DNA from 2 places in the Streptomyces mobaraensis genome. Region 1 is predicted to be linked to the other one. Evidence: predicted binding sites of a transcription regulator. Region 1 holds the regulator's gene; the other holds the start of a gene.

Region 1 (7,484 bases):
AGGACGCCGTCCTTCTGCAGCCGGCCCACGTCCGGGCCGGTGATGCCGTGCTCGGCCAGCAGCGCGGGCAGCATCCGCCGCCCGTCCGGCTCCACGACCCGGTATCCGTAGGACTCGACGGGGTGGGAGAGCCGGCGCGCCTCCAGCGCGTACGACGGCGTCTCGGCCAGCACCCGGCCCTTGCCCGACACCGGCTCCTGGGCCAGCTCCACGGTCTCCCGGTAGGCGGTCGCGTAGCGCAGCCGCTCGAAGAAGCGGCGGCCGCTCGCCGGGTAGTGGGCGGTGACCGGGTGGGGCACCTGGTCCAGGTTGATCCGCTGGATCACACCGGCGAGGCCGAGCGAGTGGTCACCGTGGAAGTGCGTGACGCAGATCCGGTTGAGGTCGTGGGCGGCCACCCCGGCGCGCACCATCTGGCGCTGCGTGCCCTCCCCCGGGTCGAAGAGCAGGCCCTCGCCGTCCCAGAGCAGGACGTAGCCGTTGTGGTTGCGGTGCCGGGTGGGCACCTGGCTGGCGGTGCCGAGGACGACGAGTTCACGTACGGACATGGTGGAGGCTCCTGTTGTGCTGTGGCTCTAGCCGGGCGGCCAGTTGAGCCCACGGCCCCCGAGCACGTGCGCGTGCGCGTGGAACACGGTCTGCCCGGCGCCGGTCCCGGTGTTGAAGACGATCCGGTACCCCGAGCCGTCCACGCCCTCCCCGGCGGCCACCTCGCCCGCCTCCCGCAGTATGTCCGCGGCGATCAGCGGCTCGGCGGCGGCGAGCGACGCGGCGTCCGGGTAGTGCGCCTTGGGGATCACCAGGACGTGCGTGGGCGCCTGGGGGTTGATGTCCCGGAACGCCACGGTCGTCTCGGTCTCCCGGACGACCGTCGCGGGCACCTCCTTAGCGATGATCTTGCAGAACAGGCAGTCGGCCTGCGGTTCTCCCGCCATCGTGCACTCCCTCCGGGGCGTCGGCTGATCGTGATCGGATCGTACCGGGCGGGACCGGCGACCACCGGAGCCGCCCACCGTCAGCCCACGAGGGCGGCGGCCGCCTCCCGCGCCTCCGCGAGCCATGCCTCGCGCTCCGCCGCCGTGGAGTCGGAGACCGTCCGGAAGACCCTCCGCCGTACGTCGGTGACACCGACGTAGGGCAGTACGCAAGCGGCCCAGACCCGCTGAGCGGATCGCCGAACTCCTCCCGCTCCCGGGCCTCCGGGGTGTCGGACGTATTGAGCACCAGCGCCCGGCCGGCCCGGAGCAGCCCCTCGGGCTCGCCGTCCGCGTGCTCCAGCTTGTAGGCGACGCCGGGCGCGAGCACCCGCTGCACCCAGCCTGCCAGCACCGCCGGCGGCATCCCCCACCAGTTGGGGTGGACGAACACCAGCGCGTCCGCCCTGGCGAGCTCCTCCCGGTACCGGGCCACGAGCACGTCGTCCGCCGCCCCGGCCCCCGCCACCGTGCCCGTCTCGTCGGCCCGCAGAACCGGATCGAATCCCTCCGCACAGAGGTCGTGCGCGAGGACCTCGCACCCGCGAGCACGCAGCTCGTCCGTCACAGCGCCGAAGAGGACGTGATTGAAGCTGCCGGGACGGGGATGGGCGAGGAGAGCGACGACGCGCACGGAGAATCCCTTCAGAGGTGCGGCACTCTCACACCGCATGGTCATGGGCGAAAGAGCCGTGACGAAGCCCGTCAACCGGTCGGCCAGGCGAGGTGGACCGGCAGGTCCTCGGCACGTGCGGCCCGGAGTCGGCACCACGTGGCCGCACGGGAGCAACTCGGAGGCGGGCCGTACGAAGTACTCAGGCGAGCGGCTGTACGGCGCTCTCCCGGCTCATGGAGATCATCTTGGCAGAGCGCCTCGATGGATCACAGGGGCCGTCGGATCACAGCGCGATGGGCCGGTAGGCCAGCGCCGCGTCGACGACCTGTTCGGCGGAGAGCTCGGGCCGTTGGTGGTACATCAGGTCGATGACGGCGGGATGGAGCACGCTGCGCTCGAACTCTGCGACCAAGGCGTCGTGTTCCGCTTCGGAGGCTCCCTCGCCGTCCATGATCCGGCGTACCAGCCGGACGAGTCCGTCCCGTTCCATGGCGGTCATCTCCTACCTCCTCGGCCCGTCGCCGTCCCGGCCTCGATCGGGGACGGACGTGAAGCCCACGACCGGCCCGTACGCCGGCCACCGCCCCGCGGTGGTGTGGTACGCGAGGAAGTCGACGTGATCGGGGGTCCCGACCCGTCGGTGATCCAGCGCCGATCCCGGAATGGCCGTCCGGCGCGTACCGACCGGCCGTCGCCCCGGCCCGCCCGTCGGGCCTCAGCTCCACCGCCCCGTCCGCCCCAGCAGCAGCGCCGTCGCCGCCGTGCCCGCCGTGGAGGTGCGGAGGACGCTGGGGCCGAGGCGGTAGGGGTGGGCGCCGGCGGCTTCGAAGGCCGCCAGTTCCTCGGGGGAGACGCCGCCCTCGGGGCCGACGACGAGGACGATGTCGCCGGTCTCCGGGAGGCCGGCGGTGGCGAGGGGGGTGCTGCCCTCCTCGTGGAGGACGGCGGCGAAGGCGGCGTCGGCGAGGAGGGCGGCGACCTGGCGGGTCGTCATCAGGTCGGCGACGTCCGGGAAGCGGAGGCGGCGGGACTGCTTGCCGGCCTCTCTCGCCGTCGCGCGCCACTTGCCGAGGGACTTCAGGCCGCGGTCGCCCTTCCACTGGGTGACGCAGCGGGAGGCGGCCCAGGGGACGACCGCGTCGACGCCGGTCTCCGTCATGGTCTCGACGGCGAGTTCGCCGCGGTCGCCCTTGGGGAGGGCCTGGACGACGGTGATCCGCGGCTGGGGCAGCGGCTCGGAGCGGACGGAGGTGACGGCGACATCGAGGTGGTCCTTGCCGCTGACGGCGGCCACCGTGCCGTGCGCGCCCGTGCCCCGGCCGTCCGTCAGCACGATGTCCTCGCCGACGCGCAGCCGGCGGACGGAGACGGCGTGCCGGCCCTCGGGGCCGTCGAGGGGGAAGACGGTGCCGGGGAAGACGCCCGTGAGGGAGTCCTCCTCGACCAGGAAGACCGGCGCTGTCATGAGTCGCTCCCTCGCGATGGTGCTGTCAAGGACGCGCGGGCCGCGTCGAGTTCGGTGGCCAGGACCTCGACGAGGCGGGCCGCCGGGAGGTCGCGGGCCAGGCGGTGGCCCTGGCCCGCCCACAGGTTGACGGCCTGCGGGTCGCCCGCCGCGGCGGCGGCCTTGCGCAGGCCGGCCGTCAGGTAGTGGACCTGGGGGTAGGCGGCGGGGGCGTAGGGGCCGTGCTCCCGGATGAATCGGTTCACCAGGCCGCGGGCCGGGCGCCCGGAGAAGGCGCGGGTCAGTTCGGTGCCGGTGAACAGCGGGTCGGTCAGCGCCCGTTTGTGCAGCTCGCTCGCGCCGGACTCGGGGCAGGCGAGGAACGCCGTGCCGAGCTGCGCGGCACAGGCGCCCGCGGCGAGCACGGCCGCTATCTGGGCGCCGCGCATCAGCCCGCCGGCGGCGAACAGCGGCAGCGGGACCGCCTCGCGGACCTCGGTGAGCAGGGCGAGCAGCCCGGCACCGGCCCCGGCGCCGTCCAGCCGGGGATCGTCGTGGTGGGTGCCCTGGTGTCCGCCGGCCTCGACGCCCTGGACGCAGAGCGCGGCGGCGCCCGCCTCCCACGCGGCCCGCGCCTCGGCGACGGAGGTGACGGTCACCGCCGTCACCGTGCCGGCCGCGGCGAGCGCCGCGAGGTCCTCGGCGGACGGGCAGCCGAAGGTGAACGAGACGACCGGAACCGGATCATCCAGGAGGATGGCGAGCTTGGCCTCGTAACCGTCGTCGGTGGCCTGGTCCCAGTCGCCCAGGGGCGCGTCGTACCAGGTGGCCTCGCCCGCGAGTTGCTCGGCGTAGACCTCGACGGCCGCGGGGTCCGCGGCGGGCGGCTGCGGCATGAACAGGTTGACGCCGAAGGGCCGGGACGTACGGGCGCGGAGCTGCTTGATCTCCTCGTACATCGCGGCCGGCGTCTTGTAGCCGGCGGCGAGGAAACCGAGGCCGCCGGCCTCGGAGACGGCCGCGGCGAGCGGCGGGCAGGAGCCGCCGCCCGCCATCGGGGCCTGCACGATCGGGTGCCGGAACAGGCCGGTCAGCGCGGTGTCCCCAACGGGTTCCCCTACGGATTCCCCAACGGATTCAAAGGCCATGACCACATCGTGTCACGCCCCTGGGACCGCGCCGAACGGAACCCGGGCCGCGCCGGAAACGAGCCCGGGCCGTATCCCGACGAACCGGGTCGGCGCCGGCCCGGCCCCGGGCACTTCTCCGGATCCGGCCCGTCCGCTAGCGCCCGTTGAACGCGTCCTTGAGCCGCGAGAACAGCCCCTGCTGCCCCGGCTTGAACTCGCCCGTCGGCCGCTCCTCGCCACGGATCTTGGCGAGCTGCCGGAGCAGCTCCTCCTGCTGCGCGTCGAGCTTGCCGGGCGTCGTCACCTCGACGTGCACGATGAGGTCGCCGCGCCCGCCGCCGCGCAGGTGCGTGACGCCGCGCTGGTGCAGCGGGATCGCCTGGCCGGACTGGGTGCCGGGCCGGATGTCGATCTCCTCCAGGCCGTCCAGCGTCTCCAGCGGCACCTTGGTGCCCAGCGCCGCCGCGGTCATCGGGATGGTGACCGTGCAGTGCAGGTCGTCACCGCGCCGCTGGAAGACCGGGTGCGGCTTCTCGTGGATCTCGACGTAGAGGTCGCCGGCCGGGCCGCCGCCGGGGCCGACCTCGCCCTCGCCCGCGAGCTGGATGCGGGTGCCGTTGTCGACACCGGCGGGGATCTTGACCGTCAGCGTGCGGCGGGACCGGACGCGGCCGTCGCCGGCGCACTCCGGGCACGGCGTCGGCACGACCGTGCCGAAGCCCTGGCACTGCGGGCACGGACGGGAGGTCATGACCTGGCCCAGGAACGAGCGGGTGACCTGCGAGACCTCACCGCGGCCGCGGCACATGTCACAAGTCTGCGCGGACGTGCCGGGGGCAGCGCCCTCGCCGCTGCACGTGGTGCAGACGACGGCCGTGTCGACCTGGATCTCCTTGGTCGTGCCGAACGTCGCCTCGTCCAGGTCGACTTCCAGCCGGATCATCGCGTCCTGGCCCCGGCGGGTGCGCGAGCGCGGGCCGCGCTGCGACGCCTGGCCGAAGAAGGCGTCCATGATGTCGGAGAAGTTGCCGAACCCGGCACCGAAGCCGCCGGCGCCACCGCCGCCGCCCGAGGACGAGAGCGGGTCGCCGCCGAGGTCGTAGACCTGCTTCTTCTGCGGGTCCGAGAGCACCTCGTAAGCGGCGTTGATCTCCTTGAACCGCTCCTGCGTCTTCGGGTCCGGGTTGACGTCCGGGTGCAGCTCGCGGGCGAGGCGGCGGAAGGCCTTCTTGATCTCGTCCTGCGAGGCATCGCGCCGTACGCCCAGGACCGCGTAGTAGTCCGTGGCCACTTACGACTCCGCCAGGATCTGTCCGACGTAACGTGCCACTGCGCGTACCGCTCCCATCGTTCCGGGGTAATCCATGCGGGTCGGTCCGACCACGCCGAGTTTGGCGACGGCTTCGTCGCCCGAACCGTAGCCGACGGCGACGACGGATGTGGAGTTCAGGCCCTCGTGGGCGTTCTCATGACCGATGCGCACGGTCATGCCCGAGTCCGTGGCCTCGCCGAGCAGCTTGAGGAGGACGACCTGCTCCTCCAACGCCTCCAGCACGGGCCGGATCGTCAGCGGGAAGTCATGCCCGAAACGGGTGAGATTGGCGGTGCCGCCGATCATCAGCCGCTCCTCGGTCTCCTCGACCAGGGTCTCCAGGAGAACGGCCAGGACCGTCGAAACGGTTCCGCGATCGTCCTGCTCGAAGGAGTCGGGGAGATCCTGCACCAGCTGCGGCACATCCGTGAACCGCCGGCCCACGACGCGGCTGTTGAGCCGCGCCCGCAGATCCGCCAGCGCCACCTCGCCGACCGGCGCCGGGCAGTCGACCATCCGCTGCTCGACCCGCCCGGTGTCCGTGATCAGCACCAGCATCACCCGCGCGGGGGCGAGCGGCAGCAGCTCCACGTGCCGGACGGTCGACCGGGTCAGCGACGGGTACTGCACGACCGCCACCTGCCGGGTGAGCTGCGCCAGCAGCCGCACCGTGCGGGCCACCACGTCGTCCAGGTCGACCGCGCCGTCCAGGAAGTTCTGGATCGCGCGCCGCTCTGCGGAGGACAGCGGCTTGACGCCCGCCAGCCGGTCGACGAAGAGGCGGTAGCCCTTGTCGGTCGGGATCCGGCCGGCGCTGGTGTGGGGCTGGGCGATGAACCCCTCCTCCTCCAGCACCGCCATGTCGTTGCGCACCGTCGCCGGGGACACGCCGAGGTGGTGACGCTCGGTGAGGGCCTTGGAGCCGACGGGCTCCTCGGTGCCCACGTAGTCCTGGACGATGGCACGCAGGACCTTGAGCCTGCGTTCGCTCAGCATCCGCGCACACCTCCAGTCCAGCGGTCCAGCCGTCTCGCGGGGTCTTCCCCGGGTCTTACCCGGGTCTCGTGCCTGGCACTCAAAGGTCACGAGTGCCAAACCCCACACGTCAGTGTACGGCGGTCCACCACGGCCACGGCAAGGCAGTCGCGCTCCGTATCCGATCCGCCGTCCGATCCGCGTCCGATCCGTGTGCGCCGCCGGACGGGTCACCGTACCGCGCGCGCGTTAGGTTCCCGGCATGGGAAACCACGGAGGAACGGACCAGGAGCAGCACAGGGGGGCGCGCTGGGAACGGCTCGCGCCGGGGGTGGCCCGGCGCAGGCTGCCGCGCTGGGACGCGACGACGGGGGCGGTCGTCGGGGCGGCGGGCGTCCTGGTCGTGGACACGGGGGCGACGCTCCGTGAGGGCGCGGAGATCGAGCGGGAGGTGCGGGAGCTCTTCGGGCGGCCCGTGACGCACATCGCACTCACGCATGGCCACTTCGACCACGTCTTCGGCACCGCCGCGTTCGCGGGCGCGGCGGTGTACGGGGCGGCGGGGCTCGCCGATCAGCTCGCCCCCGGGGAACTGCGGGAGGACGCGGTCCGGTACGGGATGGACGCGCGCGACGCCGCCGAGGCCGCGGCCCGGCTGGTGGCCCCGGCCCACGAGGTCGCCGACCGTTCGGAGCTCGACCTGGGCGGCGGGCGGCGGGTCCGGCTCGTCGCCCTCGGAGCCGCCCACAGCGGCCACGACCTGGCCGTCCTGGTGCCGGGCGACGGCGGGGCCCCGGACGTCGTCTTCTGCGGCGACCTGGTCGAGGAGTCCGGCGAACCGCAGGCCGGCCCCGACGCCACACCGGCCGCCTGGCCGGCCGCGCTGGACCGGCTGCTGGCCCTCGGAGGCGACGACGCGGTGTACGTCCCGGGGCACGGCGCGGCGGTCGACGCCCGGTTTGTCCGTGAGCAACGCAACGCGCTGGCACGGCGCTTCGGCGTGTCGTAGGCCGGAAGGGCGGGTTTTTCCTAT
Region 2 (7,484 bases), 2.0 Mb from region 1:
CATCTCGTCCGTCATGAGGTCGCGGCGGATCGCGGCGGTGATGTCCCCGACCGTGGCCTCCTCGTTCAGCGCGGGCAGGACGACGCTGACCGTGGTACCCGTCGCGCGCTTCGCGGCGAGCAGCCGGTCGAGCGGGCGGTCCGCCGCGGTCCAGGACCGCCGGGACAGCCAGCGCTCCACCTCTTCCAGCACGTGAACGACTCCTCGCTTGTGAACGGTGTGGTGATCTGTCTCGCGGTGCGAAACGGCCCTCTCGCCGCGCCGCACCTTCCGATACAGTCTTGAACAACGCGGAGCCCGCCCGTATGTCGGGGGTGCCGCGCGCACAAACGCCTGGGTGCTGCCCAGTGCCATACCGCTCATCCAGAGGGGCAGAGGGACACGGCCCGTTGAAGCCCCGGCAACCCTCCAGCCGGTCTCCTTGTGAGGCTCCCGGCGGGGAAGGTGCCAATTCCGTCTCGTGGCGAGGTTCGCCACGGGGAAGATGAGGAGAAAGGGCCTCGCCTCCATGGCTGTGCAAGCCGTCGAAAGCGTCACTTCCGCCACCACTTCTTTTGGCGGTTCCTTTGGTCCCGCCGTCGCGCTGTCCTGCCGCGAGTGCGGCGAGCGCGTCCCCCTCGGACCGGTCTTCGCCTGCACCTCCTGCTTCGGCCCGCTGGAGGTCGCCTACGAGCTGCCGCTCGGCGACCCCGAGGGCCTGCGCCGGCGCATCGAGTCCGGCCCCGCGAACATCTGGCGGTACGCGCCGCTGCTGCCCGTCCCCGCCGACGTCGCCTCCCGGCCCAACCTCCGGCCCGGCTTCACCCAGCTCGTCCGCGCCGACAACCTGGCCAGGGAGCTGGGCGTCACCGGAGAGCTGCACGTCAAGGACGACTCCGGAAACCCCACGCACTCCTTCAAGGACCGCGTCGTCGCGGTCGCGGTGGAGGCGGCGCGCGCCTTCGGATTCACCACGCTGTCCTGCTCCTCGACCGGCAACCTGGCCGGCGCGGTGGGCGCGGCGGCCGCCCGCGCCGGGCTCCGGTCCTGCGTCTTCATCCCGCACGACCTGGAGGCCGGCAAGATCGTCATGGCCGCCGTCTACGGCGGCGACCTCGTCGGCATCGAGGGGACGTACGACGACGTCAACCGCTTCTGCTCCGAGCTCATCGGTGACCCGCTGGGCGAGGGATGGGGCTTCGTCAACGTCAACCTCCGCCCCTACTACGGCGAGGGCTCCAAGACCCTCGCCTACGAGATCTGCGAGCAACTGGGGTGGCGGCTGCCCGACCAGCTCGTCATCCCCATCGCCTCCGGCTCCCAGCTCACGAAGATCGACAAGGGGCTGCGGGAACTGATCGCCCTCGGGCTGGTGGAGGATCGCCCGTACCGCATTTTCGGCGCCCAGGCGGAGGGGTGCTCGCCGGTCTCCCGCGCCTTCAAGGACGGCCAGGACGTGGTGCGTCCCGTCAAGCCCGACACGATCGCCAAGTCCCTGGCCATCGGGAACCCGGCCGACGGGCCGTACGTGCTCGACATCGCCCGGCGCACGGGAGGTGCCGTCGAGGACGTCACCGACCCGGAGATCGTGGACGCCATCCGGCTCCTCGCCCGCACGGAGGGGATCTTCGCGGAGACGGCGGGCGGCGTGACGGTGGGCGTCACGCGGAAGCTGCTGGAGGCGGGGGTGCTGGATCCTTCGCTGACGACCGTGGTGCTGAACACGGGGGACGGGCTGAAGACGCTGGACGCGGTGGCGGCGGGGCCGTCGGTGACGATCAGGCCGAGCTTGGGGGCTTTCCGGGAGGCGGGGCTGGGGTAGGGGTGGGCGGCCCCGGTCCCTCCCCCAGAGGGGGTACCCCCACTTTCACCGTTTCCTGGGGCTGCCGCCCCTGACCCCGCAGGGCGCTTGTGGGTGCGGGGGCGCAGCCCCTGCAAGAAACGGTGAAAGGGCGGGACTGGGGCACCCCACCCGCGCCCCCCCGCGCACGCACACACGCCACACCACTCACAAGAAAGGCGACCCCATGAGCGTCACCGTCCGCATCCCCACCATCCTCCGCACCTACACCGACGGCCGCGCCGAAGTCCCCGCCCAGGGATCCACCCTCTCCGAGGTGATCGGCGACCTGGAGAAGAACCACCCGGGCATCGCCGCCCGGCTCCTCGACGACGCCGGCAAACTGCGCCGCTTCGTCAACGTGTACGTCAACGACGACGACGTCCGCTTCGAGGGCGGCCTCGCCGCGGCGACCCCGGACGGCGCGGGCGTGTCGATCATCCCGGCGGTGGCGGGCGGCTGAGCGCCCGCGACGCCGAGCGCCCGCGAGGCGGCGCGCCCGACGGCATCGAGAGACTCACCCGGCAACGGGAACCACACGCGAACCGTGAATCGCCCCGGCCGCTAAGCGGACGGGGCGATTCCGTCTGTTGAAGCGCGATACAGTTGGGACGTTCCCCCTCCGGTGTCAGAGCCGAACGCATATGAGAACCCGTCAAGTTGCGCGGGAATTACGCGTGCGAATTGTCGGGTTGGCCGGTGTATGTCCGGCCCGACTTGCCCTGGAACATCCCCTGTTGGGTGGAGATCGCCGCTCGGCGACGCCGGTATTTCTCGTCCGTCTGACCTGTTGCAGACGGCATCCGTGCAGATACATTCAGCCGCGGTCGACGCGTTCCGGCGCACACCCCTCGGTGTCACAAGGGGTGAGGTCTGACCCGGGTCCGCGAAGTGCGGTCCTGTGCAAGGGCCAGTAATAGGGGAGTTAGGCATGGCTCAGGGCACCGTCAAGTGGTTCAACGCGGAGAAGGGGTACGGCTTCATCGCGGTCGACGGTGGTGCGGATGTTTTCGTCCACTACAGCGCGATTCAGATGGACGGCTACCGCACCCTGGAAGAGGGGCAGCGGGTCGAGTTCGAGATCTCGCAGGGCCAGAAGGGACCTCAGGCCGACATGGTGAGGGTGACCGCCTGACCGCGGCGCATCGACCACCGATCGCTCAGTCTGTCAAAGGGGTCCGCACCGGGAGGTGCGGACCCCTTTGTCGTGTCCGTTCGTCTGTTCGGTGGACGGACTGTTCGGCCGTCCGGGCCGGCGGTGCGGGGAGTGCGCCGGTCTCCCGCTGGGCAGGGTCTCCGGGGCGCCTCCGGGATCCGTTCGAAACGAGGCCCGGAACCCCTCCGGGACGGTGTCCGGGATGACCCCGGTCTTCGGAAGGACGCTTGCACTCGGAGGTGCCGAGTGCTAATCATTGGCTTAGCACTCTCCCAGTGAGAGTGACAGACTTGGACCGTCGGTGAGGTCCACGGGCCCGGCGGGGCAAGGAACCGCCGAGCATGTGGGCCGTCCGTCGCGGGCGCCTGTGCGGTCCGGAGCAATCCACCCCCAGTCCGGGAGGACCACTTCACATGGCCAAGATCATCGCGTTCGACGAGGAGGCGCGGCGCGGCCTTGAGCGCGGTATGAACCAGCTCGCCGACGCCGTCAAGGTCACCCTCGGCCCCAAGGGCCGCAACGTCGTCCTTGAGAAGAAGTGGGGCGCCCCCACGATCACCAACGATGGTGTCTCCATCGCCAAGGAGATCGAGCTGGAGGACCCGTACGAGAAGATCGGCGCCGAGCTGGTCAAGGAGGTCGCGAAGAAGACGGACGACGTCGCCGGTGACGGCACGACGACCGCGACCGTCCTCGCCCAGGCGCTGGTCCGCGAGGGTCTGCGCAACGTGGCCGCCGGTGCCAACCCCATGGCCCTGAAGCGCGGTATCGAGAAGGCCGTCGAGGCCGTCTCCGCCGCCCTCCTGGAGCAGGCGAAGGACGTCGAGACCAAGGAGCAGATCGCCTCCACGGCCTCCATCTCCGCCGCCGACACCCAGATCGGCGAGCTCATCGCCGAGGCGATGGACAAGGTCGGCAAGGAAGGCGTCATCACCGTCGAGGAGTCCCAGACCTTCGGTCTGGAGCTGGAGCTCACCGAGGGTATGCGCTTCGACAAGGGCTACATCTCGGCGTACTTCGCCACCGACATGGAGCGTATGGAGGCGTCCCTCGACGACCCGTACATCCTGATCGTCAACTCGAAGATCAGCTCGGTCAAGGACCTGCTGCCGCTCCTCGAGAAGGTCATGCAGTCCGGCAAGCCGCTGCTGATCATCGCCGAGGACGTCGAGGGCGAGGCCCTGTCGACCCTGGTCGTCAACAAGATCCGCGGCACCTTCAAGTCCGTCGCCGTCAAGGCCCCGGGCTTCGGCGACCGCCGCAAGGCCATGCTCGGCGACATCGCCATCCTCACCGGTGGCACGGTCATCTCCGAGGAGGTCGGCCTCAAGCTGGAGAACGCCGGTCTCGACCTGCTCGGCCGCGCCCGCAAGGTCGTCATCACCAAGGACGAGACGACCATCGTCGACGGTGCCGGTGACAGCGACCAGGTCCAGGGCCGCGTCAACCAGATCCGCGCCGAGATCGAGAACAGCGACTCGGACTACGACCGGGAGAAGCTCCAGGAGCGCCTCGCGAAGCTGGCCGGCGGCGTGGCCGTCATCAAGGCCGGTGCCGCGACCGAGGTCGAGCTCAAGGAGCGCAAGCACCGCATCGAGGACGCCGTTCGCAACGCGAAGGCGGCCGTCGAGGAGGGCATCGTCGCCGGTGGTGGCGTGGCCCTGCTCCAGGCCTCCCAGGTGTTCGAGAAGCTGGAGCTCGAGGGCGACGAGGCCACCGGTGCCAACGCCGTCAAGCTGGCCCTGGAGGCCCCGCTCAAGCAGATCGCCGTCAACGGTGGTCTCGAGGGCGGCGTCGTCGTGGAGAAGGTCCGCAACCTGACCGTCGGCCACGGCCTCAACGCCGCGACCGGCGAGTACGTCGACATGATCGCCGAGGGCATCATCGACCCGGCGAAGGTCACCCGCTCCGCCCTGCAGAACGCCGCCTCCATCGCGGCGCTCTTCCTCACCACCGAGGCCGTCATCGCCGACAAGCCGGAGAAGGCCGCCGCGGCCGCTCCGGGCGGCATGCCCGGTGGCGAGATGGACTTCTGAGCCGACCCGGCTCGCCAGTCCTGAAGCAGACCGAGGGCGGCATCCCCATCACGGGGATGCCGCCCTCGGGCGTTTCCGGGGAAAACCGAAGAAGTACGTGGCGAGGAAGCCGGCCGCGTACCCGACCAGCAGCCCCGCCGCGTACACCACCACCGCCTCGACCGGCCCTTGATCCCCTCTCAGCAGCGGGAACAACGCCCAGCCGGACGGCCCGATCGCCGTCGCGCCCACCGTGCCGCTTCCGCCCTGCGCCATGAACCCCACGAACCCGCCGCCGAAGGCGCCTCCCACACAGGCCGTCGCGAAGGGCCGCCCCAGCGGCAGCGACACCCCGTAGACCAACGGCTCGCCGACCCCCAGCAGTCCAGCCGGAAGCGCGGAACGCACCGTCCGCCGCACCGAGATGTCGTCCGGCAGCCGCAGGTAGACGGCGACCGCCGCCCCCACCTGGCCCGCGCCCGCCATGGCGAGGATCGGCAGCAGGACCGTGCTGCCCCGCTCGGCGATCAGCGTGGCGTGGACCGGGATCAGTGCCTGATGCAGCCCCAGCATCACCAGCGGCAGGAACAGCCCGCCCAGCACGAACCCCGCCACGGCACCCCCGTGCGACAGCAGCCAGTCCGCGAACTGGCCGACGGCGCTTGACGCTTCACCCGCCGCCCACATCAGCCCGTACAGCGTCGCCAGCCCCGGCAGCAGCACGGTGAGCGCCGGGGTGAGCAGAACGTCCAGCGCCTCGGGGACGACGCGCCGGCACCCGCGTTCCACGGCCACGGCCAGCAGCGCCGCGGCCAGGGCCCCGAGCACCCCGCCCTGCCCGGGCGTCAACCCCCGCCCGAACGCCTCCACTTGCCCCACCCCCGGCCAGACGGCGACCGCCGCGACGGCTCCGCCGAGAACCGGCGTCCCACCGAACTCCTTCGCCGTCTGGTACCCGACGAAGACGCCGATCAGCGCCATGAACCCGGACGCGACGGCGTTCAGCGCCGGCACGAGGGCGGGCGCCCACTGGAGATTGGCGAGCAGGCCGGCGAGGCCGGCGATGATGCCGCAGCCGATGAGGGCGGGGATGAGGGGGATGAAGATCTGGGCTACGCGGCGGAGGAGTTGTCCGGAGGGGGCGGCGGTGCGCGCCCGGCGCTCGGCGCGGAGGGCGGCGGCCACTTGGGTGACCTTGCCCGGGCCGAGAACGATCTGGACGGCCGTGCCGTCCACGACCACTCCGAGGACGCCGGGAGCGGCCCGGAGCTCCGCCGTCCGAACGAGGGCGGGGTCCGCCACGTCTGCGCGGAGGCGGGTCATGCAGTGAGTGAGGGAGCGGAGGTTGGTGGGGCCTCCGAGGAGGGGGAGGAGGGTGGTGGCGAGAGGGTGCTCGGTGGGCATGGGGGATGTGTCCCACGCGGGGGCGCCGTTTGTAACGGTTGGGTGCCCCGGTCCCGCCCTTTCGCCGTTTCCTGGGGGCAAGCCCCCAGACCCCCTTTTCGCGGCTTCGCCGCTCGTCCTCAAACGCCGGACGGGCTTAAAGGCGCAGGAGCCAACCCGGCCCGTCGGGGGAGCCGAGCCAGACCTTCTGGTGATCAGGGGTGACGGTCAGACCGAAGGCGGTCTGTGGCGGCGCACCGGCCGCCTCCCATGTGTCGATCGCCTCCTCGACGGCGTCCCAGAGGCGAACCGGGCCGCCCTGGCGAACGATGAATCCGCCGCTACCGTCCGGGATGAGTGTGGCGAAGGACCCGGCGTCCCGGTCGACAATGTGGTCCAGCATCGGGCCGTCGCCCGTGCGCATGCCCACATACTGAGCGCCCGGAATGGCGAGCTGCGCCACGAACTGCGGCGTCCAGTCACTCAGCACGGCGGGGCCGACACGCGTGGGCCGTTCCACGGCGCCCTGGGCGAGAAGTTCCGAGATGCCGGTGAGGGCCGGCGGCGCCTGAGTTCGAGCGATCATGAACGACACCGTGCCGGGCAGAAACCGGCCCTCGGCCGTGCAGTCCTCTCCGACGGTCAGCCGGACGAGGCCGGAGCCGTACAGCCATCCGGTCATCGTGGTCAGGACCGTGCCCCCGGGCCGCACCTGGGCGAGCCACGCCGCCGGGATGGTACGCACGGAGCAGGTGGCGATCAACCGGTCGTAGGGGGCGCTGCCGGCGTAGCCGAGCAGGCCGTCGTGGGGGACGAGCGTCGGTTCATAGCCGGCGGCGTGGATCGCCGCTCGCGCCCGTTCGGCCGCCGCCGCGTCGAGCTCGACGGACGTCACCTGCCTGCTGCCAAGGTGTTCGCACATGAGGGCCGTCGAATAGCCGGTGCCTGTGCCGACCTCCAGAACCCGGTCACCCTCCTGGGCGTCCAGGTCCTCCAGCATGCGCACCACCAGGCTTGGCAAGGTCGAGGACGAGGTGGGGTCGCCGTGAACCGGGTCACGGACGTCGGCGGGGTGTGTGCCGCCGTCCAACTGGGTCACCAGCGTCTCGTC

What was found. The regulator HrcA, encoded in region 1, represses chaperone genes, less so after heat shock. The targets are predictions, from matches to a motif close to TTNGCACTCNGNNNNNCNGAGTGCNAA.
Region 2: the regulator HrcA is predicted to act here: its motif matches at 3,237-3,263, upstream of groL (chaperonin GroEL).

The regions. Positions count from the first base shown of each region.
Region 1 covers NZ_CP083590.1:5,092,687-5,100,170, reverse strand. Annotated here, with positions in the region: gene K7I03_RS22250 (ribonuclease Z) at 1-548, opposite strand, end outside; gene K7I03_RS22245 (histidine triad nucleotide-binding protein) at 576-935, opposite strand; gene K7I03_RS22240 (NAD(P)H-dependent oxidoreductase) at 886-1,647, opposite strand; gene K7I03_RS22235 (bacteriocin immunity protein) at 1,874-2,089, opposite strand; gene K7I03_RS22230 (16S rRNA (uracil(1498)-N(3))-methyltransferase) at 2,306-3,055, opposite strand; gene K7I03_RS22225 (nitronate monooxygenase) at 3,052-4,089, opposite strand; gene dnaJ (molecular chaperone DnaJ) at 4,319-5,455, opposite strand; gene hrcA (heat-inducible transcriptional repressor HrcA) at 5,456-6,472, opposite strand; gene K7I03_RS22210 (MBL fold metallo-hydrolase) at 6,714-7,460, shown strand.
Region 2 covers NZ_CP083590.1:3,142,577-3,150,060, reverse strand. Annotated here, with positions in the region: gene K7I03_RS13415 (glucosyl-3-phosphoglycerate synthase) at 1-192, opposite strand, end outside; SAM riboswitch class I at 357-491, shown strand; gene thrC (threonine synthase) at 509-1,801, shown strand; gene K7I03_RS13405 (MoaD/ThiS family protein) at 2,007-2,282, shown strand; gene K7I03_RS13400 (cold-shock protein) at 2,751-2,954, shown strand; gene groL (chaperonin GroEL) at 3,389-5,011, shown strand; gene K7I03_RS13390 (PTS transporter subunit EIIC) at 5,060-6,394, opposite strand; gene tgmC (ATP-grasp peptide maturase system methyltransferase) at 6,531-7,484, opposite strand, start outside.